DNA from 2 places in the Arthrobacter sp. 10N43 genome. Region 2 is predicted to be linked to the other one. Evidence: predicted binding sites of a transcription regulator. Region 2 holds the regulator's gene; the other holds the start of a gene.
What was found. The regulator HrcA, encoded in region 2, represses chaperone genes, less so after heat shock. The targets are predictions, from matches to a motif close to TTNGCACTCGNNNNNNNCGAGTGCNAA.
Positions count from the first base shown of each region.

Region 1: AC1DDO_RS09670 (FmdB family zinc ribbon protein) is a predicted target of HrcA. The motif match lies at 8,203-8,229, and genes of this name have one in related genera.

Region 1 is NZ_JBFTIA010000004.1:305,471-320,502, reverse strand. Features, by position in the region: gene AC1DDO_RS09720 (phosphodiester glycosidase family protein) at 1-1,128, opposite strand, end outside; gene AC1DDO_RS09715 (hypothetical protein) at 1,306-1,809, shown strand; gene AC1DDO_RS09710 (GNAT family N-acetyltransferase) at 1,825-2,439, opposite strand; gene AC1DDO_RS09705 (hypothetical protein) at 2,548-3,075, opposite strand; tRNA gene AC1DDO_RS09700 (tRNA-Ala) at 3,693-3,765, opposite strand; gene AC1DDO_RS09695 (SDR family oxidoreductase) at 3,812-4,624, opposite strand; gene AC1DDO_RS09690 (hypothetical protein) at 4,732-5,733, opposite strand; gene AC1DDO_RS09685 (GNAT family N-acetyltransferase) at 5,876-6,496, opposite strand; gene galU (UTP--glucose-1-phosphate uridylyltransferase GalU) at 6,502-7,419, opposite strand; gene AC1DDO_RS09675 (5-formyltetrahydrofolate cyclo-ligase) at 7,526-8,161, shown strand; gene AC1DDO_RS09670 (FmdB family zinc ribbon protein) at 8,317-8,571, shown strand; gene AC1DDO_RS09665 (RcpC/CpaB family pilus assembly protein) at 8,710-9,621, shown strand; gene AC1DDO_RS09660 (AAA family ATPase) at 9,635-13,825, opposite strand; gene guaA (glutamine-hydrolyzing GMP synthase) at 14,141-15,032, opposite strand, start outside.
Region 2 is NZ_JBFTIA010000002.1:214,828-229,859, forward strand. Features, by position in the region: gene AC1DDO_RS03630 (flavin reductase family protein) at 1-232, opposite strand, end outside; gene AC1DDO_RS03635 (class I SAM-dependent methyltransferase) at 464-1,120, shown strand; partial or broken gene AC1DDO_RS03640 (NAD-dependent epimerase/dehydratase family protein) at 1,225-1,467, opposite strand; gene cls (cardiolipin synthase) at 1,791-3,257, shown strand; gene AC1DDO_RS03650 (aminoglycoside phosphotransferase family protein) at 3,284-4,195, opposite strand; gene AC1DDO_RS03655 (CG0192-related protein) at 4,318-4,950, shown strand; gene AC1DDO_RS03660 (META domain-containing protein) at 5,144-5,632, shown strand; gene srmL (PheS-related mystery ligase SrmL) at 5,825-6,949, shown strand; gene AC1DDO_RS03670 (GerMN domain-containing protein) at 7,218-8,138, shown strand; gene AC1DDO_RS03675 (16S rRNA (uracil(1498)-N(3))-methyltransferase) at 8,232-9,005, opposite strand; gene dnaJ (molecular chaperone DnaJ) at 9,008-10,138, opposite strand; gene hrcA (heat-inducible transcriptional repressor HrcA) at 10,202-11,215, opposite strand; gene AC1DDO_RS03690 (DUF3097 domain-containing protein) at 11,532-12,383, shown strand; gene AC1DDO_RS03695 (DUF4870 domain-containing protein) at 12,530-12,949, shown strand; gene hemW (radical SAM family heme chaperone HemW) at 13,069-14,307, opposite strand; gene lepA (translation elongation factor 4) at 14,353-15,032, opposite strand, start outside.

The sequences.
Region 1 (15,032 bases), on a different contig from region 2:
AGGCACGGCCATGCCGCGCGTCTCGGCGACTGAAGTGACGATGTTGTGGCTGTCCACCGCCACTTCCACGCCCGGACCAGCCGGGGTGGAGGTTCCGAATTCGGGAGTGAACGTCACGAGCTCGTTGGCATTGGTGCAGGTGACGTCGTGGAGTGCGAGCGGGGTGGGCAGGTCGTTGGCTCCGCCGCAATTGCGGATCAGGCCCGGGACACGGTCGATGCCGTCCAAGGTCGCCTCACCGGACGCGGAGGAGACGGAACCGGCCCAGGTCAGCCGCTTGATGCTGGTGCTGTTCTTGTTGCCGTCAATGACCAGGGCCGGTCGGTCTGCGATGGGTTCACTAAGGGTCTGGCCATCATAGACACCCACTCCGGCCGGGTCACCCTCGGCGCCAGCCGCCGGGTCGAAGACGAAGTAGCCTGCGTTAACCGCAGCGATGGCGCGCGCGTCCCTAGCCAGCTCGCTGGTGGTCTCCCGCTTCTCCAGATCCGGGCCGAACGTGGCGGACAGCTGGCCATAGTATTTCTCCGGATCGATGGTGATGACCTCAAGCTTCCACGGCCCGCGGTCCTTCGCGCTTGTGCCCACATCCCCGTCCCAGCCGGTATAGATCACTGAGGAGGCTAGCCCGGCCGCCTTGATCCGCGCGACAACCGCGTCTCCGTCGGCCTTGGTGGCGAGGTGACCGGCGCGGACCCGGTACCCAAGGTCGCCGCCGGCGTCGGCCAGCTGCGGGGACTGGACATGTTCGATGCGGGCGTCGACTCCGTTCGCCTTGAGTTTCTCGGCGACGCGCTCCGCGGTGGCCTGGCTGGAGAGTGCCGAGGCAGGCGCGTCAGGATCCGGTGAATCGGAAGGGATGGCCACTTCGGCTGTCCATAAGAATGAAGAGTCCGAGGCGCCGCGGCTGATCCTCGTCAGGGTGACGCCCGGCGCGAGCGTCGTCAATGTCCGGTTTTCCGGCAGGACAGCGGCGCCAAGGTTGAGGTGTGGGCCCTGATTGGCCCGGGTGTCTACACTCTGGCCGTTGTCCGCCAGAGTAGGTCCCACGGGGCTGAGGAACGCAAAACAGCCCGTGAGAACCAGGGCGGCGGTCAGGGCGCTGCGGTGCTTTGGTGAGGCTTTCATGCGTCCACCGTAGACAAGCGGGCAGGCGGAATCCGCCCATTCCATCCGCGGTTGGCCACCTGTTGGCCGAATCTTGGCGGCCCGTTCACGGCCGCCGTGGTCGACTGCGGGCACAGAGAGCACGCCGCATCGGCCTCGTCGCCTGCCATTGTCCGGGCCCCGGCTTAGGCTGGTCGCATGCCGCCAACGCCTGCCCCTGCTCCGATTCCGGTTGAAGTCATCCTCCACCCAAGTCCGGCCGAGTGGTGGCAGATTGTTGCTGCCCTTGCACCGGTGGCGGTCCTCATAGCGGCAGCCGTCGGAGCGTTCATGGCCTGGCAGACGCTCCGCCAGAAGGCCACTGCGGACGACCGGGCCGAGTGGTGGAAACGGACGCAATGGGCACTTGACCGCGCTCTGGATGAGGAACAGGACATCAAGGCCTTGGGGCTGGCAACGCTGGGTGTGCTTGCCCGCAGCGAGTTGGCCCGGAACGAGGAACTCGAACTCTTGGACATCGCATGGAAGTCCGTGAACGGGCCTGGGGACATTACCGACCACGTCCCGGCGAAAGTTTTCTCTCCGACCGCCTCGCAGCACCGGGTTCAGGTCGCCGCCGCCAGGCTGCGCTGGACTCTGGATGAGCGCCTTGGACGGCCAGCACCAGCCCGGACCAAGGCCCTTGCCCAGGAGGAGCTCTAGCCGCTCCCAGCCCTGTCAGGCATCCAAGTCGAGGACCAGGATGGTGGCCGCGCAGACGCATTGGGCGCCGCATTCGGGGCACAGGTAACCGGCCGCGTCCTGGTCGTCCGCCCAGAAGGCAGGAATGGTGGCCACTTGAGCGAATCCGGCCCGTTCCAACATCCTCAGAGAAGATTGCTGCGGATCGGCTGAAACCCATGACGCGGACACTACATAGCGGCAGCCGGAAGCCTTCAGAAAGTCGATGCTGGCCGCGAGCATGTCCGTGCCGAGGCCCATGCCGCGGGCTGTCGGAGCGACGACAATGGATTTCAGTTCACCGACCCCGTGCACGTCCCAGCCGGCCTCGATGCCGGCACGGCTGAGCCGGTCGCGCAGCGCATCGACGCTTTCCCGGCCCAGGACGCGGGCCGTGGCTGCGCCAAGCAGTTGGCCTGGGCGGTTTCGGGCCCGGACGAGGACTCCGCGGCGGCCCCCCGTGAGCTCGGCCAGGTCACTTGGGCGGACGAATCCAGAGCCGAGGGATTCGTTCAAGAGGGCTGCCGTTTCGGTGGCCACGGCGGGCCCAGGGGCGCCTACATGCAGGTTGACGTTCGACGCCGTCGGGGTCCTGGTCGCAGTGATTGTCATGTTGCTCCTTGGTTGACGGGTGGCCGCGCACCGTGGCGGCGTCTGGGGCAGGCAACACTGCCCCGGACGGCCCGGTAGCACTGCCGGGGCGTTCTGCGGCTGTTGCGGCTATGAATATTCCAGGCTGAGCAGCATCGTCTTGAGCTGAGCATAACGTCCGGTTGCCATCCAGGCTTTCGCGGCGGCCGGTGACGGAAAGGCCTGCTCGGACGGCGAATCGGTGAGGACGACGTATGCGTTCATGATCCTGTCGGGCAGTGCGATCTGGTTGGAACCCGAAGAGTCGATTGTTGCCAGGAATTCCTTGGCATTCCGGACATCCATGAAGTAGTAGTAGCTGCCGTCCAGATACTGGTCATAGGCGAAACCGAACTCACCGGCCTCCCCCACGGTGTTGGTGATGCCTGACACCGGGCTGTGGTCCAAGACGGTCCGTTGGACCGGGGCGACGGCGCCGTCGCCGTACTTGCCGCTGTAAACCCGGGCCAGAACTGCGCCGGACGCGTCCTTGACGGTCGCTTCGAAGGAGATCTTCTGCTCTTCGGCGTTGTTCACCGGACCGGGCTTGACCGTGACGGACCAGTCGGCCATGTAGGTGAAGGAAATGTGGCCGTCCGGGAACGTGAATGTCTCCATAGGCGCAGATTGGCGGGTCTCCGGTGCCTGCGTCTGAGGCGGCGCGCCCGTCTCACTGGCAGCCGGCGCCGAGGCGGCGGTTGACGCGGTTGTGGCTGTCGCGGAGGGCGACGGCTCCACGGTGGCTGCCGACTCAAGCAACTGCGTGGCGTTCGGCTCCGTGCCCGCCTGAGGAACGGCACACGCCGAGGCAGTGAGCAGGAGGCTCGTCAGGGTAGCGGCGGCCATGAGGCCTGTGAGCTGTCTGTGGTTCCGGATCATCGTCACTCTCCCCCAAGAGTACGGAAGCTGCCGGCAATGGCCGCGGCTTTGCCGCAAACCTAACATGCGAAGCCGCTCCGGAGCCCGCTTTCCGGAGAAAGTTCTTTGCCATATTCGGCCGCAAGGCTGACACGCGACCCTAAGCATGCTTATGGTAGTGGTGCGCGAACGGATGGCCTGCAGCCGCGGGCCGCATGGCAGAGGGTCCTTGGGGGACCCTCTTCGTGTATCCGGGGAACCGAGGGACCCAAGCCGCACGCATGGTGCCCCTGAAGATCACTGGCAGAAAGTCCGCGAATGGGATCCGGGCAACGTGGAGGCTCTTAAGAACGGCACCAGAGAATCCCCGAAATCGGTGGAGCTAAGGAGATTCGAACTCCTGACCTCTTCGATGCGAACGAAGCGCTCTACCAACTGAGCTATAGCCCCGAAGCAACGCCGGTCCTGAGGGAACGGCGTTGCCGGTGTCCCTAGGCTACAAACTATCCGCGTTGTTTTCCAGCCAGCCCCGGAATGTCTCGTTGCCGTGTCGTGCGTCCGGTACCAAATTCAGCCCCTCGCGAAGGTAGCGGCCCATCGGCCCGGGCAACGGCAGGCGCACCAGTTGGCCCTTCACGCCCCTGGCCCGCTTCCATTCACGGGCAAAGTCGGCCATGTCCTTGGACTCGGGACCGCCGAAGTCCAGCACCCGGTGCGGCGGGCCCGCCGCTGGAACCGGTGCCGGCTCCAGCGCGGCCTCCAGGAGCATCCCAGCCACGTCAGCCGGCGACGCGGGCTGGAACCGGCTGCCCCGCACCACGGGGATGATCCGAATTCTGGAGCCGGCGCCGAACATCATCGCCAGCAACGAATGAAACTGGGTGGCGCGGAGCACCACAGTCTGAAGCCCGGACAGCTCGTAAACCTGTTCTTTCGCAGCCTTCGACCGGTAGAAAGCTGCGCTGCTGCGATCGCAGTTCACGATGGACAGCATGACGGCCCTGGCCGTCCCGGCATCCTGGGCGGCGGCCAGAAGGCGTGCGCCGCCGTCGGCGAAGTTCTTCCGCGCCTTCCCGGAGCGTCCCTCCAGGCAGTCAATCACGACGTCGGCGCCCCCCACGGCGGTCGCCACGCCTTCGCCCGTCGTCACGTCCGCGCGGAAGTATTCCGCTCCCCCGACCCGGCCGGAGGCGCCTGCGGGCGGCGGGTTGCGGCTCAGGACCGCCACGGAGTGTCCTGCGTCGACGGCCTGCCGCACTACCTCGCGGCCCACTTGCCCTGTTCCGCCGGCCACGCAGATCCTTGTCATGACCCGAGGCTACCGCAACCAACCGTGGCGGCTACGCTTCGGGGAAAGGAAAACCCCGGGCAGCCATCGGTGGCTGCCCGGGGTGAAAACTTTTCAGAGGGACCGGATCAGGCGCGGCGCCGCTGGAGGACATCGTCCAGGTTGCTCAGGGCGCTCTGGGCCTTGCTGAGCTGCTTTGTCTCGGAATCCTCTGCGGTCCGCGGATCGGACGCGGCCGGCCGCGCGGAGGCCTGCTTGAGCGAGGGCTTCCCCAGGGCTTTCGGCGCCTCGGGGAGGTCGAGGGGCATGGGGGCCGCCCGCTCGGCCTTCGGCGCTTCGACGTACGTGGGCCTGGGAACGTCGACTGGCTCCCAGCTGGAATCCGCAGCAGTTGCCACCGTTTCGGCTGCCACAGCGGCCGAGGTATCCCCCGAGGCTGCGGCCTCGGCGAGGGCGGCCTGGCGGAGCTCCAGCGCGGTCAGCGGCCTGGGAGCAGGTTTCTGTTCCTGGGTTGAGGGGCCCGCTTCGGCGTCGAAGAGAGGGCTTTCCGGCCGTGCGCCGGGACTCTCAGCAGGCCGGGAGGGGGTTTGCTCGGGCCGTGAAGACCGGGCGGTGGTACGTTGCGGGCCGCCCATTGCTGCGCGGAAGGCGGCGTTCATTTTTCGCCGGCGGTCACGGACAGCGAGACGGCGGAGCATGGCCACGGCGGCGACAGCGCCCAGCAGGGCCGTCACCGGCAGCCAGCCGGACCCCAACCCGAAAAGTCGAAGGGCCCCGGACACGACCCCCGTGAGCAGGAACATCAGGCCGGCCATCGCAAGCACCAGCCGCCCCCACCGAATCTTGAAGGCCGGAGAAGCACCGGCAATAGGCGTCGCCACTCCGGGCGCGCCAGTACTGACCCGGCTACCAGCGAAGCCGCTGGCCGGTTCTGCGCGCTGGGTGCTGATCATGGGTTTCTCCTGCTGCGCCGCCATTTTCATAACCTTCCCCGCATGTGGATCTGCTGGTTCCATGTCAATGACGTCCGCCAGGAATTCGCCCGCAGGCTGCAGCTGGTGGCGCCCGTTCCGGAGAACGTAAGGCGCCACCCACACGATCCAGAGCGCAACAGCAATGACAAGTATCACAGAGCTGCTAAGAGGGAAGTCCACACTCAAAACCGTATGAGGTATATGGGGTACTGCCCCGCATTGTCAGGGGTGTGTCGCGGGCGTGGCGGCGGCTGGGCTCCGGCCGGGCGTCGTGGCTGGTCAGACGGCACTCACGGGCTCAGGCCTGGCGGGTTCTCAGCCACCGTGCGAGCAAGCCTTCCGGCACTTCCTCAGCCGTGAGTGCGAACGTACGGTGATCGGCCCATTCGCCGTTGATATGCAGGAATCTGGGCCGGTATCCCTCGTCCCGGAACCCGAGTTTCTCCACCACCCTCAGGCTCGGGGCATTCTCCGGCCTGATGTTGATCTCCATGCGGTGCAGGCCGAGGGTGCCGAAGCAATAATCCGTTGCCATGGCCACGGCGGTGGGGGCTATCCCGTGGCCAGCCCGTCCCTTGTCGACCCAGTAGCCAAGGGTCGCCATCATGGCCGAACCCCACACGATCGAGGAGACAGTCAGCTGCCCTACGATCACCGGCGCTTGGTGGCCCGGCGTCCATTCGGCGATCACGAAGGGCAGGGCCGTGGCCTGCGCAGCCTGGACCTTGAGTGAGCGGACCATTTGCCGGTAGTCCGGCAGCCCACCGCCGGGCACCGGGTTTGATGCCTCCCAGGGGGCCAGCCACTCGCAGTTACGGGACCGAAGTTCTGTCCACTCCCTGCGGTCCCGGTACCGGATCGGGCGCAACACGATGTCGCCACTCTCCAGAGTCACCGGCCAGTTGAAGCTGCCCCCCACGGGAGTTACTTGGTGAGGCTGGGGGCCAGGCTGGACGCGAAGCCAGGCAGCCATTCGCGCAGGCCCGGGCCAAGGTCATCGCTGTCGCAGGCGAGCTGGACACATGCCTTGAGGTAGCTGAGCTTGTCGCCGGTGTCGTAGCGGCGGCCGCGGAAGACCACGCCGTATACGCCGTAGCCCTCGCCGGTGCCGGCCGCGAGTTCCTGCAGCGCGTCCGTGAGCTGAATTTCTCCGCCACGTCCGGGCGCGGTGCGCTCAAGCACTTCAAAGACGGCCGGGTGCAAGACATAGCGGCCAATCACGGCCAGGTTGGACGGGGCGTCCTCGACGTCCGGCTTCTCCACGAGCTGGTTGATGCGGACGTAGTCCTCACCGCCGATCGCCTCGATGTCGGCGCAGCCGTATGCACTGATCTGGGACGGATCCACCTCGATCAGTGCGACCACGGACCCGCCGGTCTTGGCCTGGACCTCGATCATGGTGCTGAGGAGTTCGTCGCGGGCGTCAATGAGGTCATCGCCCAGGAGGACGGCGAACGGCTCCTGCCCGACGTGCTGCTTGGCCCGGAGGACGGCGTGGCCAAGGCCCATGGGATCGCCCTGGCGGACGTAGTGGATGTCACCGAGGTTGCTGGCGGCCTGGATGGACTCGAGCTTGGCCGTGTCGCCCTTCGCCTTCAAGGTGGACTCCAGCGCCGGCACGCGGTCGAAGTGGTCCTCCAACGCCCGCTTGTTACGGCCGGTGATCATCAGGATGTCGTTCAGGCCGACGTTCACGGCCTCCTCAACGACGTACTGGATAGCCGGTTTGTCAACGACGGGGAGCATTTCCTTGGGCATGGCCTTAGTAGCCGGAAGAAACCTAGTACCAAGGCCCGCGGCGGGAATGACGGCCTTGCGAACGGAAGCGTTGGGTGTATTCACTCGACTAATCTAACGGAGGGACCAATCATTGCGTAATTCTTAATCGAACCGCCGGCGGACCTTCCCCCCGGCCGTCGTGGCCGCAATAGGCAGAGGACGGGCCAGCATGGCGTCAAAAGACCAAATACGCTCCAGCCACCGGGCGAAGCGTTCCGAACTCCCGGTGGCCGAGCTTGATGCCGCCGCGGTGGGCATCGCCCGCCATGGGCTCCAGTGGGCCTCGGCGCTGGCCGGCGGCCGCCGGGGCACCTTCGCGGCCTACCTCGGCGTGGGCACCGAACCGCCCACACTGCCGCTGTTGACGGCCCTGACCGACGCCGGACACAGGGTGCTGCTTCCGGTGTGCGAGCCCAACCTTGGGCTCAGCTGGGTCTATTGGACCCCGCAGTCAGTGTTTGTCCGGAGCAGCTTCGCCCCCATCCAGGAACCTGTCGGCGAGCGCCACGGCACCGCCGTCATGCGCGCCGCTACCGCAATCATCCTTCCGGCCACCGCCCTGGACTTCTCCGGCAACCGCATCGGGCAAGGCGGCGGCTATTACGACAAGTTCCTTGCCGCCCTGTCCGCCCTGTCCCTTTCATCCGGGGAGGCGGCCGGCGAGGCGTCCGACGCCGCGGCGCTGCCGACTGCCGCCGTCGTCTATGACACGGAGGTGCTGCCCGCGGACAGTATCCCCGCCGAGTCGTTCGACCGTAAGGTCGACGCGGCGCTGACCCCGGGCGGAATCATCCGGCTCGGCTGATACCGGCCCGGTGGATGGGGGTTCAAGTCAGGGTGATAGAATTGGCACTCAGGCCCTGCGACTGCTAAGCACGGACCCCGCCGGTAACCATCCCGGCAGCGGTCACGACTCGACAGCACGGGACCTGCTCGTTTGTCCCAGAGTGAGGATTTCCAGTGCCCACGTATGCATACGCCTGCAAGGACTGCAGCCACGCCTTCGAGATCGTGCAGTCGTTCAGCGACAACTCCCTGACGTCCTGCCCCGAGTGCCAGGGCACGCTGCGCAAGAAGTTCAACAGCGTCGGCGTCGTGTTCAAGGGCTCCGGGTTCTACCGGAACGATTCCCGCGACACCAAGGGCAGCACGGTTTCCGCTGCTCCTGCAGCACCTGCGGCCACCCCCGCACCGGCTCCGGCCCCCGCGGCGTAAAAGGCCCACCGGACCGACGCCGCTGCCGTCGGGTCCCCCTCAGGCTAGGCCTGCCTCATCGCTTGGACGCCTGCGAATTTGTCCACATAGGCCACTTCGAGGCTCTCGCCGCCCTCCGCGGGTCCGTAGCGTGGCGGCATGGCCCTTTCCCTCAGTCCGCTGTCCCCTTCGTCGTTCTGTTTGCCCTTCGCGACGTGGGGCGGGTTTCCCTACGCGGCTTCGCCCGGGATTTTTTCCACACGGTCGCGGCGACGGCCCGCCGAGGACTCCGCACGCTGGAACCGCACCGGGATCCGCGCTGCCCGCCTTCCGTCGGCCACGTTGTCCACGGCCGGCCGCTCCAGTCGGAGCCGGAACGGCCCCGGCAAGCCCCGCAGTCAGCAACCGCCTCGCGGCCGTCCGTCGCGGCGCCGCCTGCGCAGCTGGCTGAACCGGAATCGGCGGCTCTTTGCCTCGCTCCTGTTCTGCATCCCCGCCGGCCTTACGGTTCAGCAACTCACCCCCGCGCCCGCCGAAACTGTTGTTGCTTTCGCCGCGGCGTCGGATCTTCCCGCGGGGAAGACCCTGGGACCCGGCGACGTCAACCGGATCAGCGTGCCGCCCGGCATCGTGCCTGCCGGCAGCCCCGGCAGCGAGACCGCGTTCGAGGGAAAACAGCTGGCTGCGCCGCTGCGGAAGGGCCAACTCCTCACAGACGCCCAGGTCCTCGGCCCGGGCCTGCTCGCCGGAACCCCGCCCGGCTCCGCTGCGGTGCCGCTGAGAATGGCTGACCCTGCCTCGATCCAGCTGGTCTCCCCCGGACAGCTCGTCAACGTGGTGCTCACCGGTGGCAACGGCTTTGAACAATCCGCCGAAAGCCAAATCCTCGCTGTTGCCGTCCCGGTGCTCTGGACATCCGCGCAGGGCGGCAGCGCCGGACCGTGGCCAGCCAGCACGGAGGCTGAGGGGCTGGTGGTCGTAGCGGCGTCGGCAGACCAGGCGCGAAGGCTGGCGGGCGCTTCTACCCAGGGCAAGCTGTTCTTCGTGCTCGTGGCGGCCGCGCCGGGCTAGGGCCGTTGCGTCCTTACCCCCAGTGCGGCGGCTTCTGTTCCTGGAGCCATGCGTCGTGATCGTAGTTGTCAGGCTGGTCGCCCCAGCGGCGGGGATCGTCTTCCGCCGCCTTGTTCGGCAGCACGCCGTCGGGGACCGTGGCCTGCGCCTCGGCACGGCGGGCCGTTTCCTTGGCCGCTTCCTGCTCCGCGCCGGTTTCGGTCACTTCGCCCGGCTTCGGCCCGGAGGTGCCCCTCGCGTCGCCCTGGTTATCGCCGGTGTTGTTCTGGATGTTGCTGTCCGCTTTCATGCCGCCGGCCTCCTTACTGCCTGTACTGTCTGCTGTTGCTGTTGCCGGCCCCTGGCGGTGTTCCTGCGCCGAAGACTCGTGGCCGCCGAATGTGCGCTCCGCGAACTCGGCAGCCAGGTGGTTTTCCGCGGCGCGCGCCTCGTCAATTGCCAGGTGCTCGATGTCGTCATCGAAGAACCCGTGCGATGTCAGCAGCCGGCTCGACACGGCAGGCTTCTCCAACCCGAGGTAGCCGCCAATCCGGTCAGCGCAGGCCGAGGGGTCGGTGAAGACCTCTATGGTCCATAGTGGCATGTAACGCCAGCCAAGCCGCTCCAGAAGTTGCGGCCGCAGCCTGCTCCGTTCCCGGACGCTCATCCGCCGGTAGTGGCCGGTCCCGTCTGACTCGATCGCCACCGGACGGGGAATTTCCGCGTCGTCCCTGCCGATCGTGGTCATCGGGTCGGCGGCGGCCACCATGTTCAGGACGCCGTCGTACTGGTGCCACACCCGTGCCCCGCGGGCCCGGAGCCGGTCGCCAAGGTCGGCCACGAGCGGATCGGCGCCGAGCGCCTGTTCGCTGGCCGCGGCCCGGGACGCGGGACTGCCGAGGTCGGTATTGCCCGCGATCTCACGGTCCAGCAGTTCGTAGAAGTCCACGGCGCCATGGCTGAGGCGGCTGACGTCGAGGTCTTCGGGACGGAAGCAACTGAGCACGTGCAGGGACCGGCGTGCCCGCGTCATCGCCAGGGCGAATTTGGCGCGTCCCCCGTCGGCGGAGAGCGGGCCGAGGCTGTGGAGGGTGCGCCCGTGCGGTGTACGGCCATAGCCCGGGGAGAAAATGACGTGGTCGCGGACCAGGCCCTGGGCCCGTTCCAGATCCACTACGCGGAAGGACTCCTCCCCCGCCGTGAAGAAGCTGCCGAGCATGGGGTAGTTGGGCAGCTGCGCCCTGATGGCCTCGCCGATCCGGGCGGCGTGGCGAAGGCTGCCGGTCACCACAGCCAGCGAGGTCCGCGGCCGGAGCCGGGCATGCTCGAAGACGAGTTCCACCGCGCGGTTCACCTCGGCGACCACCGATTCAACGCCGTCGTGGTCCGCGCTGGGCAGCCCGGTGCCGTCGGGGAGGTATTCCACGCTGAGGGAGCGGTCAAGGCCCGTGGCGGCTTGTCCTTCGGGGAGCCGGGTGAGTTCTCCGGCGTAGAAACCCTTGCTGAGCTGGCGCACCAGGTCTTCATCGACCGCGCGGTAAACGGTCCTCAGGTTCCGGACGGGAAGCACGGCAGCGAGTGCCGCGTATGAGCTCTCAACGCCTTGGGAAGAGGTCTCCCCCACGGCGAGCCGCTCGACACCGACGGTGAAGGTTCGGGGGCTGGCGATCTGTTCGTCGCCGAAGGCGATCACCTGCCGGGACCTTGCGATGGCCGGAAGGACCGCCTGCAGCGAGGTCGTCTCCGCGTCAAGGATCACCACGGCGTCGAAGGTCTGATCGATCGGCAGGAGACCGGTCATGAGGTAGGGGCTGACGGACCAGACGGGTACGAGTGTGGGCAGCAGTTCCTGCGCCTGGCCGCCCAGGGCTGCCAGGGTGACCCGGCCGTCCTTCAGCAGGCTGCGCAGCAGCTCGGCCTGGCGGGGGTACTCGGCGATGGCAGTGCGCCAGCTTTCGGACAGGTTCCACCGCAGCCGGGCAGCGCCGCTGGCGATGTGGGCGTTGTCCGCGAGACGGTACTCGGCCTCGAGCTGGCGCAGGGCGTCGCCGTCGGACATGGCGAGGTAGTCATCGCCGCTGATCATGGCTTCCAGGGCCGACTGCCACCAGGCCAGCTCCAGTTCGGCGGTCACCGATCCCTCCGGAACCTCGCGCTCGGCGAGGTCTGCGAGGAGCTCGCCCAGGCCGTGCTCGCGCATGCTCTCGACAAGCAGGGTACGTTCGGGCAGGGTTTCCAGGGTCGCGGTGTCGGCGACCAGCCGCTGCACGCGGGCCAGGAGTTCCGCGTAGGGCGCGCGGTCCAGATCGCCGCCGGCGGCAGTGTGCTTGACCGCCTGGCCGAGTTCGTCCAGTTCCGCTGCCAGCTCGCGGTACAGGCCGGTGATTTCGCCGAGCCCGGACGGCACGGCAGGGTGCCGCTGCGTCGTGGCGTAGCCGGACCAGGCGGCGCGCTGCTCCTGGACGAGGAGCAGGGAACTGTGCAGGTCCGCGATGTGCACACCGGGCCGGACGTATTCCTTCGCCACCCTGCGCAGGCGGGAGCGCTGCATGGACGGCATCTCGATCCCCCGCTCCCGGCGCCAGGCGGAGGACGCCGTGGCGGAGATCAGGTCGTGGACGGGCCGGTCAAAGATGTCGGGAGTGAATTTATCGAGGCTTTCGCGCACGGCCACCAGCAGTTCGATCTGCTCGCCCCATTCGGCGAACGTTCCGCCGAGGCGGATCTCTGCGTGTTCGGCCACTGCCTCCATGCGGCCGCGCAGCAGAGGCAGTTTCTCCGCCACGGTCCTGGCAACGCTCTGCGCTTCCTGGGTCTCCTTGCGCGTGAGCAGGCGCGCGCCGTGCCAGGGGCTGGTGGTTGACGTGCGGCTGAAGCCGCCAAGCTCGGCGGCGCGGCGGAGTCGACCAGCGAGTTCCTCGCGGTCCCGGATGTTGTCCAGGACGCTGCGCTTGAGCCGGACGGTTGTGGACGGCGCCGGCTGGATGGAGGTCAGCTCTGCCAGCGACTGCATGGCCTCATACGGCGAGCAGCCCCAGCGGGCCCGGACATTGTGCAGCGAAGCGACATGGTCCATCAGGGCGTGGCGGTGCCCGGTCAGCGTTGTGTGCAGGTTGCTCAGTTGCGGCTCGAGCGATTTCTCGTTGCGGACGATCGCCCGGACCAGCTGGCCCTTGAGCTGCAGCGGGCTGGCGTTGCCGGTCAGCTGCAAGAGCACCGAATCCAGGCCGAGGCCCTCCAGCTGGGCGGAGATCTCGGCCAGGCTGGCCCGCCTGTCGCCCACAACCAGGACGGACTTGCCCCCGTCCACCAGTGCGCCGATGGTGTTGATGACGGTCTGCGTCTGGCCGGTTCCCGGCGGGCTGCTGACCACCAGCGAGTCGCCCGCCCGGACGGCGTCGACGACATACTGCTGGTCCGTGTCGGCGTCGAGCAGCAAAAGCTCCTCGGCGGGGTCCCGCTCATCCGTGCTGGGGAAGCGGCCGGGCTCAAGGACGGGCACCTCCACCCGTTCACCGGAACCGGACCGCGCCAGTGCGGTGACGAGGGGGTTGTTCTCGTTGATCCACGGATCGTCCAGGTTGCCGGAGAGGTCGGCAAACGTGGAGACGAGCAGATTGTGCTCGACCTCGCCGCCGTGAATCGGCTGGACCAGGGTGCCCAGGCGGTCCAGGACGGGCTGGGGGTCGTACCGGGCCGTGCTGTAGGCCATCCGGGTCACCGCGTTGACGTCAAAGACGATGCCGTGGACCGACTTGAGGTGCCGGACCAGCGCCGGGTTGATCTGTGCCTGTTCGGTCAACTGCAGTTCGTAATCGTCCTCGCCGGGCCGCACCGTCAGAGAGATGGCCGTGAGCATGACCGGGGCCGAGATCCGTTGCGGCTTGCCCCCGACGGCGGACGTCCAGACCACCGTGCCGGCGGAGAAATACCCGGCGTCGATGCCGCGGTCGTTGGCGAGTTCGAAGATCTTGGAGCGCAGGTTGCGCGATGCGCGGGCCGCCACAATGTACTGCTGCCGGTCGCGGATCAGCGTGGAGAGCCGGGTCCGCCGGCCTGCCATCAGCTGGGCAAGCCCTGACGGATGGGCGTTTGTCAGGTCAATCGAGCCTTCGGGCGTCTTGGTAAAACGCAGCATGGTGTCTGCTCCGGTGACGGGTTTGAGCCCCGACAGCCATTTCCTGAACTCCTCGGAGCCCTCGGGGTGGCCTTGACCAACTGACACTGCTGCCTTCTTTTCTGTGCTCGACTTCTCTGGGCCGGACCGTGGCGGGCTCGACTCTAGCGCGTTCGTCGCATCAACGCTCGTCTGTGTCGCGTCCGCGCTTTCCCAGGCCACGTAGTGTGTGCTCGCGGTTGTCTGGCTCGCGCGGGACGCCTTGGACCATACCGGCATGCTTTCGAGGGTAGCCCGAATCCTCCGCACGTGCGGGGCCGCAACACTGGGGCGGCCAAAATTCAGCCCGAATTGCCAGGAATAGCCCGAATTGCCAGCAACAAAATGAAATGGCCGGCCTCGAAAGGCCGGCCATTCACATTGCTATTCCCACTCGATGGTTCCCGGCGGCTTGCTGGTCACGTCCAGCACCACGCGGTTCACGCCGTCCACCTCGTTGGTGATCCGGTTGGAAATCCGGGCCAGGAGGTCGTAGGGCAGCCGCGACCAGTCGGCGGTCATGGCGTCCTCGGAGGACACCGGACGCAGCACGATCGGGTGTCCGTAGGTGCGGCCGTCGCCTTGGACGCCCACGCTGCGGACGTCCGCCAGCAGCACCACGGGCATCTGCCAGACTTCGCTGTCCAGTCCGGCCGCGGTCAGCTCGGCACGGGCGATCGCGTCGGCCTTGCGGAGCAGGTCCAGGCGTTCCTTGGTGACGTCGCCGACGATCCTGATGCCCAGGCCGGGGCCGGGGAAGGGCTGGCGGCCGACGATTTCCTGCGGCAGGCCGAGCTGAGCACCGACCGCGCGGACCTCGTCCTTGAACAGGGCGCGCAGCGGTTCCACGAGTTCGAACTGCAGGTCCTCGGGCAGCCCGCCCACGTTGTGGTGGCTCTTGATGTTCGCCGCACCTTCGCCGCCGCCGGATTCGACGACGTCGGGGTACAGGGTTCCCTGGACCAGGAACTTGATCTTTTCACCGTGCGCAGCTGCCTCGGCGATGATCGCCAGTTCGGCTTCCTCGAACGCACGGATGAATTCGCGGCCGATGATCTTGCGCTTCGTCTCCGGATCGCTGACGCCGGCGAGGGCGCTCAGGAAGCGCTCCTGCTCGTTGGCGACGTAGAGCTTGACGCCTGTGGCGGCCACGAAGTCACGTTCGACCTGTTCGGCCTCGCCCTCGCGCAGCAGTCCGTGGTCCACGAAGACGCAGGTCAGCTGGTCGCCGACGGCGCGCTGGACGAGGGCGGCGGCCACTGCGGAGTCGACGCCG
Region 2 (15,032 bases):
GCAGGATATTGACGGTGAACCGGCCGGCCTCGCGCAGCAGCGGCCAGGTGCTGGAGGTCCGTGCCGGGCTGAAGGTGACCAGCGCCGGTTCCAGGGACAGGGACGCGAAGGACTGGCAGGTGAAGCCGGCCGGTCCGTGCTTTGTTGCTGCTGTGATCACCGTCAGTCCGGTGGCGAAGTGTCCGAGAATGTGGCGGAGTGTCTTCGGGCTGAGGTCAGATTGTTCCGTCATGGCGGGTCCTTTCGACGCTGGTAGCCCCAATCAACCACCACGGAACCCGGTTCCCAAGCCCGGTTGAAACGCACAGTCGCGCAGCGACACAGCACGTCACGGACCCGTTGCATGACGTAAGAATCCGGCCACAGCAGGGACCTGGATTACCTCCCCAGCTCCCTCACCGGCTCTCGTGGGCGGCTGCAGCGGCAAGAGGAATTCGCCAGCCTTGGCCGGTAGGCTCGATCAATGGCAAATCACGAGACCCTGCTAGACGTCAGATCCGCGTATGACACGGTTGCCGAGGCTTATTCGACGGCGCTGCCGGATACCAGCTTCGAGGCGCCCCTGGATCTGGCCATGGTGGACCACTTCGCAGCACACATGCGCGCCACGGCGGACCGGCTGGTGATCGACGTCGGATGCGGTGCCGGACGAATGAGCAGCTACCTGAGCCACTCCGGACTGAACGTCAGCGGCATCGACCTGTCGCCCGAAATGGTCAGGGTCTCACAACGGCTCCATCCCGAACTGCGCTTCGAAGTGGGAGAGCTGACCGCCCTGCCGGCAGCCGACACGTCAGCGGACGGCATCCTCGCCTGGTATTCGATCATCCACTCTCCCCCGGCAACCCTGTCGGCGATCGCGCGGGAGTTCTGGAGGGTGCTCCGCCCGGGCGGCTCGGCGCTCATCGCCTTCCACGCCGGCAGCGGCCACCGCATTATTGACCGCGCCTACGGCCACGCCATCCAACTGCGCGCGGAACTGCATGCCCCCGACGACGTGGCGCTCCGGTTCACGGAGCAAGGATTTGAGATGCGCGCACAGCTTGTGCGCACACCCCGAACGATAGAGAAGCACCCGCAGGCTGCCATCCTCGTCGACAAACCATGTTTGCCCTCGTAGTGCGCGTTATCGTGTCCGTAGGGGACGATTGGCGGTGAACTGCTCCTCCGGGGCGTAGTCGATGTAGTGCTCGAAGAACAGATCGTCGGTTCCCGGTGCCGCGCGTCGGCCTCCGTGTAGCACACGGCGTCCACGAGCAGATCCGCACCGCGGCCGACTACACGAGCCAGGGCTGCGTCGTCACGACGTTCGGCGACGATGAACCGTGCCCCGGCTTCCGTCAGTTCAACCGGCATTTTTCTGCGGTCCCGGCCTGTGATCTCCACGACCCAGCCGGCTCTGATCAGCCGCCACGCGATGGCGCGCCCGAGGACACCGGTACCTCCAAGGATCACAGCCCGTTTCATGGTCCGACTCTAGCGGAGGGCAACTCTGGGCTCCTTTGGCCCGCATGCCCAGATTTCCGGGATTTCACCCGCACCGGGTGAGGCCCACCCCGGACTTGACGCCAACAATAAGTCATACCCTCCACGGACAGGGCTGAGGGACAGAGCGTCCCGGAAACGAGAACGCATTTTTGAGAGCAGGAAAGACAAATGGGTTTCTGGGAAAACTTTTGGGACACTTTCTGCTGGTTCTGCACAGCATCCCTATTCTTACCTGAGGAAAGAACCAAGAGCCGGGTGCTGGTCTGATGGCGTTCGCAGCATTGAAGAACGGCTAGGAAGCAGTGCGCGGATTCTTTCAGGACCCGGAAACGTTGGCCTTACTCCTCCTGGCGATCCATATAGTCCTCGTGACCGTCGCAACTGTCCTCGTGTCGATGAATCGCCGTCCATCCTCCGCTATTGCCTGGGTGCTCGCCATAATTTTCATCCCAGTCCTTGGTGCCGTCGCTTTTTTCTTTGTCGGTTACTCGAAACTGCCCAAGGCCCGTCGCGACAAACAGCGCGAAATCAACAATCTTGTCCTGGCGCGGACTGAAGGCAGCCCGCTGGTCAGCCGCGGCCTTGACTGGCCGGATTGGCTGCATTCTGCGGTGGTGTTGAACAGCAACCTTGGTGCGCTCCCTATGGTCGCGGACAATAGTGCGACCCTATTGGGCGACTACAACGGCGCTTTCGATGCCATGATCGCTGAGATTGATTCGGCCACCCAGTACGTGCACGTGGAGTTTTACATCCTGGTGTTGGACGCAACCACAGCGCCGTTCTTTCAATCGTTGTCCCGGGCAAGACTACGCGGCATCGACGTCCGGGTTCTGTCAGATCATCTGGCTGGCCTGAAGTTCCCCGGCCGGAAAGAAACCCTGGACTTCCTCCAGGAGATAGGGGCGGAATATCGCCCCATGCTGCCGGTGCGGCCGTGGCGCGGCGAATGGCAGAGGCCGGACCTGCGCAATCACCGGAAGATCCTGGTCGTCGATGGCCGCGTGGGATTCACTGGATCCCAGAACGTCATCGACGCGAGCTACGACACGAAGGCCAACCTGAAGCGCGGGCTCCAGTGGCACGAGCTGATGATGCGCGTTGAGGGACCTGTGGTCCGGGAACTGGATGCGGTCTTCGCGACGGACTGGTACAGCGAAACGGATGTGATACTGCCACTGGATTCAAACCCCATAGGCGTCAGCCACAGTTCTGTGCTCATTGACGCGCAAGTCCTGCCCAGCGGTCCCAGCTTCGACAACGACAACAATTTGAAGCTCTACGCGACACTCATCCACAAAGCTGAGCGGCGTGTCAGCATCACGAGTCCATACTTTGTCCCGGACGAATCCATCCTGATGGCTATCGTCACGGCAGCGGCGCGGGGGCTAAGCGTCGAGCTCTTTGTTTCCGAGGTCGGAGACCAGAGCATGGTCTACCACGCGCAGCGTTCATACTACGAGGCACTGCTCCGCGCCGGCGTCAGGATCTACCTCTACCGGTCGCCCAAAGTGCTGCACTCGAAGCACTTCACCATCGATGAGGAAGTCGCGGTGATTGGCTCCAGCAACATGGATGTCCGTTCCTTCAGCCTCAACATGGAGGTATCCGTACTTGTGCACGGGCGCGGTTTTGTGGACGCAATTCGGGGGATCGAAGACGGGTACCGCATGGAAAGCCGTGAGCTGCAGCTCGAGGACTGGCTCCGTCGGCCCATAGCCCAAAAAGTATTCGACAACCTTTATCGCCTGACCGCCTCCCTCCAATAGGGAATTGGCGAACGGCAAGCCCAGCCTCACACCGTCCGCGAGATGTCGGCAACGACCTGCTCGATTTGATACCTGGAAACCCGTGCAAGGGCCGGGTTGGTGTGGACATAGTAGGGATAGGCGATGATTCCAATCGACAGGGCCCAGGCCCGGCCGCGTTCCCACGTTGCCTGGTCAACGCCTACTGCATCGCGAAACGCGGCGCGCCCCTTATCCTCCAGCAGGTTCCAGGCGACGATCAGGTCCACGGCCGGATCGCCAATGGCGATGCCACCCCAATCGATGACACCGGCGAGCCGTGCCTCGGCAATCAGAAGGTTGCCGGGCTGCAGGTCCGTGTGAATCCAGGTCTGCTCCCCGGCGCCCTCCACCACCTGCCGAGCCGCGTCCCATGCCGCTGAAAGGAGCGGGACGTCCAAGAGTCCCGCGCAGCTCGCGATCGCGGCGCGCGTCGCCGCGTCCCTGGCGGCCAGCCGGCCGCCGCGATAGGACCACAGCGCTTCCTTGGTCGCTTCAGTCCCGACGTCGGCGCCATGCAGTACGCGGATGAAGCGTGCGAGATCAAGCGCGAGGTCGGTTCCGTACGCGTGGCCCGGGGCAGGGTTTTCCCCTTCCAGCCAGCCGGACACCGTCCACGGCCACGGGTAGCCCCGGCCCGAGACGCCCTGTGCCAGCGGAATTGGTACCGGGACGGGCAACTGGGGACCGAGCATGCGCGGGTATTTCCACTCCTTGGACAGCGAGGACGCCGCGTCTGCCGTGCGGGGAAGCCGTACGACGAGCCTGTCACCGAGAGCGAGCATGACGTTGTCCGTCCCGGTGGAAGCCACCGGCTCCAGCGGCAGCCCGGCCCACTCGGGGAACTGATCCGCGACCAAAAGGCCCACCTGGCCCGTGTCAATGTCGGGCTCCGCGTCGTGCAGCTTTGCGATCATCATTGGTTCAACCTAGTCGACGCGCCGGACGGAGATCCGGGGCGTGGGAGAGAAGTTTGGATCTGGCAAGCCCGGATCCAGCGGCGCCGTATCCGGCTCGGGCGGCCGCAGCTAGGCTTGCAGTCATGGCAATCATCCACCAGGCAGAATTGCGGCCGACGAAACTCGAACTCCTCGAAGAGTGGCTGCCCAGTCAGCCGTGGTTCCCGGAGCCCGGCGCCGCGGGGCTGAGCAAAGTAGGCTCCTACCGGTTCGACGACCCTGCTGGCGAGGTCGGCATCGAGACGATTATCGTCTCTGCGGCGGGATCCATCTTTCAAGTGCCGCTCACGTACAGGGCCCAGCCATTGGCCGGCGCTGAATCATGGTTGGTCGGAACCATGCAGCACTCGGTTCTTGGCCAACGATGGGTTTATGATGCCTGCGCTGATCCCGTCTACGTGACGGCATTGGCAGCGAGCATCATGCTCGGCCACCCCCAGGCCAAGCAATACCTTGATGTGAAGGGAAAACTCGAAATCCTGGCCGAGTCTGTCTTCGTGCAAAGCACCGGGCCAACACTCAACGCAGTGCCCAACGTCTCCTCGGCTACCCCACGCGACACCGCCGACGGCACCGCAGTCGAGACCGCGGACCTGCAGCTAGTCGTCATCCGCCGGCTGGATCTTGAAGGGCAACCGGCCGGCCGACTCACATTGACCGGCATCTGGGAAGGACAACGGGACAACGTCAAACTCGCCGCCGTCACTAAGTCCTGACCACAGGAGAAAAATCCGTTCTGGCTGGGTGCGCCAGGCACGCATCGGGTGTCCCGGCATCAGCAAGAGCTTTTGTAGTGACATGGTCAGCACCCAAGGATAGGCTCCGATAAATGTTGGCCTTCAAGGGAGCGCAATGCGGCGGATTCGGTTCTGGAAATGCGCGTTCTCGGTCCTGTTGTCCGGCGTTCTGATGACGGCTTGCGCAGCCGGGACCACCCTGAGTCCCGGGACTGCTGGCCCTACCCGTCCGCCCGCTTCCGTTAATCCACCAATACCGTCTAATCCACCAATACCGTCCACGGCCCCCGTGGAAGTGTGCGCGAGGTTCCTGCCGTCGGCGTCGTGCTCCTCGTATGTCAGCATTTCCGGCACGTCCCATGGCAAGGATCTTCCATGGGTGGCCTCCGGCGCCGTAACCGTACGGCTTACGACTGTGGCCGGATCACTCCAACTGGCCGTCAAGACTCCGTGTAACCCGGTAAGTGGTCCCGCAACGATCAGGGAAAATACGCTCGTCGCGGGAAATATGGCCTCGGGCGCCATGGGCTGTCCCGCAGAAGCCGGAACCCAGGAAGCGTGGGTTTTGCATCTCCTGCGGGGCCCCATCGAGATGACATCGTCCGACGGAACACTCACCTGGAAAAGCGGACCGGACACGCTGACGCTCCGGGCCGACTAATACAGGCCATCCGGTCCGGAGGAGCCCGCCGTGGAGGCGCAGTGCGGTATAGTCGCCGCATGCTCTCAATGCGTCGATTTATTTGCCCCCGACCGGTCTCCGGTCGCGAGGGCTCTGAGGCGCGCGCCTAGGTCCTGGCGCCGGATTGAGTCGGGGGAACCCGCCACTCAACTCCGAATCTAAGGATCTTCAATGCCCACTTATCTCAGTCCGTCAGAGCTCCATGACGCTTTGACCATCCGCGACCTCTCAAATCCGGACCATCAGCCCCATGCGATGCAGGCGCTGCTGGATGCCATCGTCGAAGCGCTCCGCAGCTCGTGGGGCGTACCAGAACGAATCGTCCGCCACAGCCCCCTGGTCAGTGTGGCCGACAACTACGACCGTCTGGGGTTCACCGACTCGGACGTGACGCGGGACCAACGGTACTCCCGCTATGTCAGCCCCACGGTCATGCTCCGCAGCCACACGTCGGCTTCCATCCCGTCGCTGCTGCGGGCACTGGACAACGACGATTCCATGGACGAGTTGTGGGCGATCCCCGGCCTGGTCTATCGACGTGATTCCATCGACCGCACGCACGTGGGAACTCCGCACCAGGTCGACCTGTGGCGGATCAGTGCGCGGAACCGACTCGACGCGGACACCCTGCGTGACATGATCGGATCACTGGTGCAGGCGGTGCTGCCTGAGGCGCGATGGCGGGCTGTTCCGGCCGTTCACCCCTACACCAGGGAAGGTCTGCAGGTCGATGTCCTCATGGACGGGGAATGGCTCGAACTCGCCGAATGCGGGCTCATGGCGCCTCGCTTGTTCTCCGATGCCGGCCTGGATCCTGCGAAGTGGTCGGGACTGGCTTTGGGGATGGGACTGGACCGGGCCCTGATGCTCCGCAAAGGCATCCCCGACATCAGACTGCTGAGGTCTACGGACCAGAGAATCAAACAGCAGATGCTGGACCTGTCGCGGTGGAAACCAGTTTCCCAAATGCCCTCCATCCGCAGGGACATTTCAGTCGTCGTTCCCGCGGGAATGGATGCCGAAGTCCTCGGTGACCGGGTACGAACGGCACTGGGCAGGCAAGCCGAAGATCTGGAAAGCGTGGAACTGCTGGCCCTGACGCCGTATGGCGAGCTTCCCCCAGCGGCGCGGGAACGCCTGCGCATTGGCGCTGGACAGGCCAACGCGCTGATCCGGATGGTGCTCCGGCCTCTCGCCCGGACCATGACGGATCCCGAGGCGAATCAGATCCGGGACGCTGTCTACCTGGCTTTGCACGAGGGGCCCATCAAGGAGCTCATCGCAGGAAGGGGCTAGTGCCCGCCGCAGACCCGCCCGATGCCGACCGGCCACCCGCGGGCGCCGGGCGGGTCCGGAGCAATTAGGTATCAAGTTTGTATCGGCCTCATATCGTTCCCATTGCAGTTCCGGCGCCGTGGCCCAAACCCGGCAGACGGGCCGCGCCCGTGTGCCATGCTGGAACTCGGTTATCCCCAAGAGCGCCGTGCCGCTGACCGGCACGTCAAGCGGGGCGCTAGAGGAAAGGGACAGAAGCATCAGGAAGCGTGGAGTTCAGCAGCTATCGATGGGGCGCGCCCGCCGCGCCGCACTGGCGCTTGCGCTGCCCGCTGCCCTGCTCCTGTCCGGCTGCGTGGCCACACCGCAGAGCGGCATCACGAACTCCAGCAGCCCCTCGGAGCTCATTCCTGTTCCGGCCTCAGGCGTCCCCGCCACGAGCGCGCCGCTCGAAACGGCCCAGACGTCGAACAAGGCTCCGGTGTATTGGATCGGCCGCAGCAATGACAACGCATTCCTTTACCGTGAGTTCCGTGATGTCCCGGACCAGGACAACCCTGTCACCCGAGCCCTGCGCGTGATGATGTCCCAGAAGCCCCTGGACCCGGACTTCTTTACACCGTGGCAGAACCCGAAAAAGCTGGCGACGTCGATCTCCGGCAAGAACGTCATCACGGTGGATGTCTCCGCGGATGCCTTCAACAGCAACGTGGATGCCGCCATGGCCGAGCGCGCCATCCAGCAGCTCGTCTACACCGCGACGGCTGCCGCGGCCAGCGCGGGCCTGATCGATTCCGGCCAGCAGGTCCAGGTGGTTGTGCTGGTTGATGGTCATACGGACTACGTCGCCTTCAACCACGTCCGGCTGGGCGCGCCGACGTCCCGCAGCGCCGGGATGGTGGCTCCCGTGTGGATCATTGATCCGCAGGAAGGCACGTCCGTGGCCGACGGTTCTGTCAAGATCACCGGCCGGAGCACCGTGCAGGGCGGGAAACTCCGCTGGCAGATCCTCAAGGTCGACGGCGATAACGCCAAGACCGCCTACCTCAACGGCAGCGCGACGGCGTCAGCGGATTCCATCCAGTCCGGGTTGTTCACCCTGTCCGTGAACCTTGGCCCGGGCCGCTACGAGGTCCACGTGTCCCAGGTGGATTCGTCGGACAGCGCCAAGGAAGTATTCCAGGACACTCGCGGTTTCGAAGTCAAATAGGCTTCAAATAGGCTTCGCGGTCAACCAGCCACTCTCAACCAGCCACTGCGACACGGCCTGCGGCAGGTCAGCTGGGCTATCCAGGCAGGCCGATTACCAGCGGCCGAGGATGTCGTTGGCCAGCACGGTCGCGGCGGGCCCGGCGGTGGACGAGCGCAGCACGTGGTTCCCTAGGAGGGCCGTTACGGCCCCGGCGTCGCACAACCGGGTCACTTCCCGCGGACTGATGCCGCCTTCCGGGCCCACGATCAACAGCACTTCGCGGGATCCGGCGTCGCCGGCCGGCGCGGTTTCCAGCCAGGATTCGAGGACGTTCCGCAAGGGGCGGACGGCGTCTTCGTGCAGAATGACGGCCAGGTCCGCGGCCGCAACGGCAGTTTGCAGCCCGGTGCTGTCGACTGCCGCCCTGACCTCGGGAATCCAGGCCCGGCGCGCCTGCTTGGCCGCCGCCGTCACCACCGACTGCCACTTGGCGTGCGCCTTCGCGGCCCGTTCGGCCTTCCACCGCACAATGGACCGCTCAGCCTGCCAGGGAACGACGGCGTCGATGCCCAGCTCGGTGGCCGTTTCGGCTGCCAGCTCGTCGCGGTCGCCCTTGGCGAGGGCCTGGACCAGCACCAGTTGGATCCCGGGCCGCGGCTCGTCGGCGACATCCACGCACTCGACGGTCAGCTCGGCCGGCGCGACGGCGGTCACCGTGCCGGTCAGGCGCTTGCCGGCGCCGTCGGCGATGTCGACGGTCTCGCCGACGGCGATCCGCTTGACCGTGACAGCATGGCGGGCCTCAGGGCCGTCAAGGACGAAGGCGGAGCCGGGGACCTGCTGGTCCAGGGTGCCTGGGGCGGTGAAGAAGACCGGGTTACTCACCGCTACAGGTTACCGAGCCGGTCCCGGAGTTTGGCGAAGACGCCGCCGCTGGCCGCGAGCTTTCCCGCAGTGAAGTGTTCGCCGCGCAGCTTTGCCAGCTGGCGGAGCAGGTCCTCCTGGGCCGCGTCCAGCTTGCCCGGCGTTTCCACCTGCAGGTGGACTTTCAGGTCGCCGCGCCCATGGCCGCGCAGGTGGGTGACACCAAGGCCGCGCAGGGTGATGATCTCGCCCGACTGTGTACCGGCCTTGACGTCGATCTCCTGCTGCCCATCGAAGGTGTCGAGGGAAATTTCCGTGCCGAGGGCGGCGGCCGTCATGGGGATGTTGAGGCTCGCGTGCAGATCGTCGCCGTCGCGGACGTAGGTGGCGTCGTTGTTGACCCGGATCTCCACGTACAGGTCCCCGGACGGGCCGCCGGCCGGCCCGGCCTCACCCTGGCCGGAGAGCTGGATGCGCGTGCCGGTGCCGACGCCAGCCGGGACCTTCACGGTCAGCGAGCGGCGGCTGCGGATCCGGCCCTGGCCGCTGCATTCGTTGCAGGGGTCCTTGATGACGGTGCCGAAGCCCTCGCAGGACCCGCAGGGTGCCGACGTCATGACCTGGCCGAGGATGGAGCGCACGGCGCGCTGGACCTGGCCGCTGCCGCCACAGATGTCGCAGCGCACGGGGTGGGTACCCTCGCGGCAGCAGGATCCGTCGCAGGTGGGGCAGACCACGGCCGTGTCGACTTCGAGCTTCTTGTTGACGCCGAACACCGCGTCGCGGAGGTCGATCCGGACGCTGATCAGCGCGTCCTGGCCGCGGCGGACCCGGGATGCCGGGCCGCCCTGGCCGCCACCGGCGCCGAAGAAGGTCTCGAAGATGTCCTGGAAGGCGAAGCCCTGGCCCGAGTAGCTGCCGCCCCCGAAGCCGTTGTCGGTGCCGTTCTCATTGCCGGTGGTGTCATAGACCCGGCGCTTCTGCGGATCGGAGAGGACTTCATAGGCATGGGTGACGGCCTTGAACCGGTCTGAGGCGTCTTCTCCCGGGTTCACGTCGGGGTGCAGGGTCCGGGCCAGTTTCCGGTAGGCCTTCTTGATCTCCTCCCCCGTTGCGTCGCGGGAGACTCCAAGAACGTCATAGTGGCTGCTCAAAGTGTGTATCTCTTCCTTTTCGTACTGCCGGTGGGGCAAGAAGTCGTGCTGGGTCCGGGCCGGTCAGGGCCCCAGGATCCTCGAAAGGTAGCGGGCCACCGCGCGCACGGCGGCCATGGTGGTGGGATAGTCCATCCGGGTGGGTCCAAGGACACCGACCTTGGCCGTGGCGTCCGGGCCGTAGGCCGTGGCCACGACGGAGGCCTCGGCCAGACCGTCGTAGGGGTTTTCCCGGCCGATGCTGACGGTCACGCCGCGTGGGTCTTCGGCCATTTCGCTGAGCAGGCGGAGCATGACCACCTGCTCCTCGAGCGCCTCCAGGACCGGGCCGATGCTCAGCGGGAAGTCCACGTTGGAGCGTGCGAGGTTGGCCGTGCCGGCCATGACCATCCGCTCCTCGCGGCTGCTCGTGGCCAGCGCCTCGAGGCCGCGGGCAAGGGCCTGGGCTGCTCCCCGGCGCGCCGGCGGGCCGCTGGCAACCACTGTGGGCAGAAGCTGGGGCAGCAGGCTCAGCGGCGTTCCGGAGAGGCTCGTCAAGAAACTTGTACGCAGGTCGGCGAGGGCGTCGTCGGGAATGTCCTGCCCGACGTCGATGACGCGCTGCTCCACCTTGCCGGTGTCCGCGATGAGGACGATCAGCACCTTGCGGGGTGCCAGCAGCACGAACTCAATGTGCCGCACCCTGGCGCGGCTGAGCAGCGGATACTGCACGACGGCGACCTGGTTGGTCAGGTGGGACAGGAGCCGCACGGTCCGGTCAAGGATGTCGTCGAGGTCCTCGGATCCTTCCAGCAACGCCTGGATGGCCCGGCGCTCGGCCGGGGACAGCGGCTTCACCGCTGAGATCTGGTCGACGAAGAGCCGGTAGCCCTTGTCGGTGGGGATCCGGCCCGCGCTCGTGTGCGGTGCAGTGATCAGGCCTTCGTCTTCCAGCGCCGCCATGTCATTGCGGATCGTGGCGCTGGACACGCCGAGATGGTGGCGTTCAACGAGCGCTTTGGAACCAACGGGCTCACGCGAATGGACGTAGTCCTCCACGATGGCGCGCAGCACTTCGAGTTTGCGCGGTTCGCTCACGCTCCACCTCCAATCGACTGTCCCGCAGTCGGTGCCGCCCGCGTTGTACGGTCCGCGTCCAGAACTGGTGCGCGTGGTCCGCAACGGAACAAGTGTTAGCACTCGACATGCCTAAGTGCTAACCAGTCTAATATGACTCGCCGCGTTGTTAGCATTGGATTCGCTCCAGGCGTGGCCTGCGGGATCGCGTTTCCCGTCACATCGGGCGCCGGGACCGTAGCCGCTTCCGCCTGCGCCGCGCCCCTGTGGTCCGGTGCAGGCCACGGAGAGTTCCACTGACCGCCGTACATTCCGAGTGCAAAGTAAGCGTGTAGAGATGTCGTACCAGAACTGGGGACCCCAGGACCTGTCCGCCCCCGCCAAGACCGCGTTGCCGGAGGTCCCGGTGGAACGCGGGATGGTCCTCGAGGAGGTCCAGTCCGGCTGGGTGGGTGCCGTGACCCGGGTGGAGAAGTCCGGCGGCATGCACGTGGTGGCGCTGGAGGACCGTCGAGGCAAGTCCCGCTCCTTCCGTTTAGGCTTTGGCTTCCTGTTGGAGGGGCAGCCGATCCGGCTGATGCCTCCGGCTCCCAGGAAAGCGGCGCCGGCCGCCGGTGCCGGCCGCACGGCGTCGGGCTCGGTCCGGGTGGCCGGGCAACGCGCCCAGGTGGCCAAGGCCAGCCGCATCTGGGTGGAAGGCAAGCACGACGCCGAGCTGGTGGAGAAGGTCTGGGGTGATGACCTCCGGGTGGAGGGCATCGTGGTTGAACCCCTGCACGGCATTGATGATCTCGCGGCCGCCGTGGCGGACTTCGGTCCCGGCCCGGGGCGCCGCCTGGGCGTGCTCGTTGACCACCTGGTGGCCGACTCCAAGGAGTCGCGGATCGCCGACGCCGTCATGGCCTCACCGGGCGCCGCAGGCAACGTGCTGATCGTGGGCCACCCCTACGTCGATGTGTGGCAGGCCATCCGGCCGGCGGTGCTGGGGATTGAACAGTGGCCCGTGATCCCCCGCGGCGTCGACTGGAAGACAGGTATCCTGACGGCTTTCGGGTGGCCGCACTCGACGAAGGAGGACATCGGCCTCGGCTGGCAGAAACTCCTGGGGGCGGTCCGCAGCTACGCGGACCTGGAGCCGTCCCTGCTGGGCCGCGTCGAAGAGGTCATCGACTTCCTCACTGTGCCCTAGCCGGCGCAAGCTCTGACGCTCCCTGATCTCCATTTCCGCGCCAGAGCAAGTATTCTTGAATCGGCGGCCGCGCTCCCAGCGCGGCTCCGGCTATTCCAGGCACAACCCAGGCAGCAACGCATCACCGCAATCCGAAGGGCTTCACCGTGGCAGATAACGCACGCGAACACACGGGCAACCAGGCCGGCCATGGCCAGCCCCCGTACCATGGCGTTCCGGCAAATGCGCTGCCGTTGACGGCCAGCGAGGACCGCCAGTGGGCCACGCTCGCGCATTTCGGCGGCATCCTGGGCTGCGTGCCGTCGCTGCTGATCTACCTCATCTTCAAAGACCGCGGCCCGTTCACGGCGCAGGAATCCAAGGAAGCGCTGAACTTCACGCTGCCGCCGACGATCGCCGCGGTGCTCGCCAATCTGCTGGTCTTCATTCCCGTGGTGGGCAATCTCTTTGCCGTGCTCGCCACAGTGATCTGGATCGCCGTGACCTGCTTCTCGGTGGCCGCCGGCATCCACGTCAACCGCGGCCAGCCGCACCGCTACGAGTTCAACCTGCGCTGGATTAAGTAGCCCGGCCTTTCCGAACAAAAACCTCACACAAAAGAGCCGGCCGCTGCCCCTCAGGGCGTAGCGGCCGGCTCCTTTGTGTCCGGGCAATTCGGCCCGGCAGTTTCAGTTCAGCGGGCTATTCAGTCCGGCAGGATCCTGCGGACCACGGCGTCAGCCAGCAGGCGGCCCTTGAGGGTGAGAACGAGCCGGCCCTTGAAAGCGGCTGCGGGGTCCACGAGGCCGTCGGCGATCAGCCCCGCGACGGCGTGACGTCCGGTGTCCCCCAGGCCGCCGAGGCTGGGGATGTCGAGTCCGGAGTTCAGCCGGGCCTCCAGCATGACGCGTTCCACGTTGCGGGTTTCGGTGTCCAGCGTTTCGCGTCCGGCGGCGGGTGAGGCCCCTGTGCCGAGGCGGTTGGCGTAGGCGGTGGGGTGCTTGACGTTCCACCACCGCACTCCCCCGACGTGCGAGTGCGCCCCTGGTCCGATGCCCCACCAGTCGTCGCCGCGCCAGTAGGCCAGGTTGTGCCGGCAGGCCTGCTCGGGGGTGCGGGCCCAGTTGCTGACCTCGTACCAGGCGAGTCCGGCCGCGGAAATCAGTTCGTCGGCGAGTTCGTATTTCGCGGCGTGATCGTCGTCGTCGATTTGCGGCACTTCGCCGCGGCGGATCTGGGCCGCGAGCTTGGTACCGTCCTCAACGATCAGCGCGTAGGCGCTGATGTGGTCCGGCGCGTAAGAGAGGGCGGTCTCGAGCGAGTAGCGCCAGTCCTCCAGCGACTCCCCGGGAGTGCCGTAGATGAGGTCGAGGCTGACCGCGAGGCCCGCATCCCGTGCCCACTGCACCACCTCGGGCACGCGGCTGGGCGTGTGGGTGCGGTCCAGGACCTTCAGCACGTGCGGCACGGCCGACTGCATGCCGAAGGACACCCGGGTGAACCCGGCGTCGGCCAGCAGCTGCAGGGATTCGGGGGTGACGGAATCGGGATTCGCTTCGGTGGTCACTTCGGCGCCGGGCTGCAGGCCCCAGGCGTCGATGGCAGCGGAAAGGATGCGGGCCAGGTCCCCGGCCGGGAGCAGCGTGGGCGTGCCGCCGCCAAAGAACACCGTGCTGAGGGGGCGGTCCGGCAGTGCGGATTCCTTCAGGACGCGGGCAGCGAATTCCACCTCGGCGATCGCGGTGGCGGCGTAGGCGTCCTGGGACGCCCCGCCGCCCAGCTCGGTGGCGGTGTAGGTGTTGAAGTCGCAGTACCCGCAGCGGACCGCGCAGAAGGGGATGTGCACGTACAGCCCGAAGGCGCGCTGGTCGGCGCCCTGGCGCGCCTGGGCGGGCAGGAGCCCGTCCGGCGGCGCAGGGTCGCCGAGGGGAAGAACGCTAGGCATGGGCCCGGCCTGCCGGCACTGCAGCAACTGTCATGACGAGCACCGTTACTTCTTGGCCTTGTCCTTGGACTCGTCCGTGGTGAGGGCTGCGATGAAGGCTTCCTGCGGGACCTCGACCCGGCCCACCATCTTCATGCGCTTCTTGCCTTCCTTCTGCTTTTCCAGCAGCTTGCGCTTCCGGGTGATGTCACCGCCGTAGCACTTGGCGAGGACGTCCTTGCGGATGGCACGGATGCTTTCGCGGGCGATGATCCTGGAGCCGATGGCAGCCTGGATGGGCACCTCGAACTGCTGGCGCGGGATGAGTTCGCGCAGCTTGCCGGTCATCATCACACCGTAGGCGTAGGCCTTGTCACGGTGGGTGATGGCGGAGAAGGCATCGACCTGTTCGCCCTGGAGCATGATGTCGACCTTGACCAGGTCGGCCACCTGCTCGCCGTCGGCCTTCCAGTCCAGCGATCCGTAGCCGCGTGTCTTGGACTTGAGGATGTCGAAGAAATCGAAGACGATTTCGGCCAGCGGCAGGCGGTACCGGATTTCCACCCGGTCCTCGGAGAGGTAGTCCATGCCGCCCATGACGCCACGGCGGCTCTGGCACAGCTCCATAATGGCGCCGACAAACTCGTTCGGCGCAAGGATCGTGGCGGACACCATCGGCTCGCGGACCTCGGCGATCTTGCCGGTGGGGTATTCGCTGGGGTTCGTGACGTGAACGATCTTCTTGT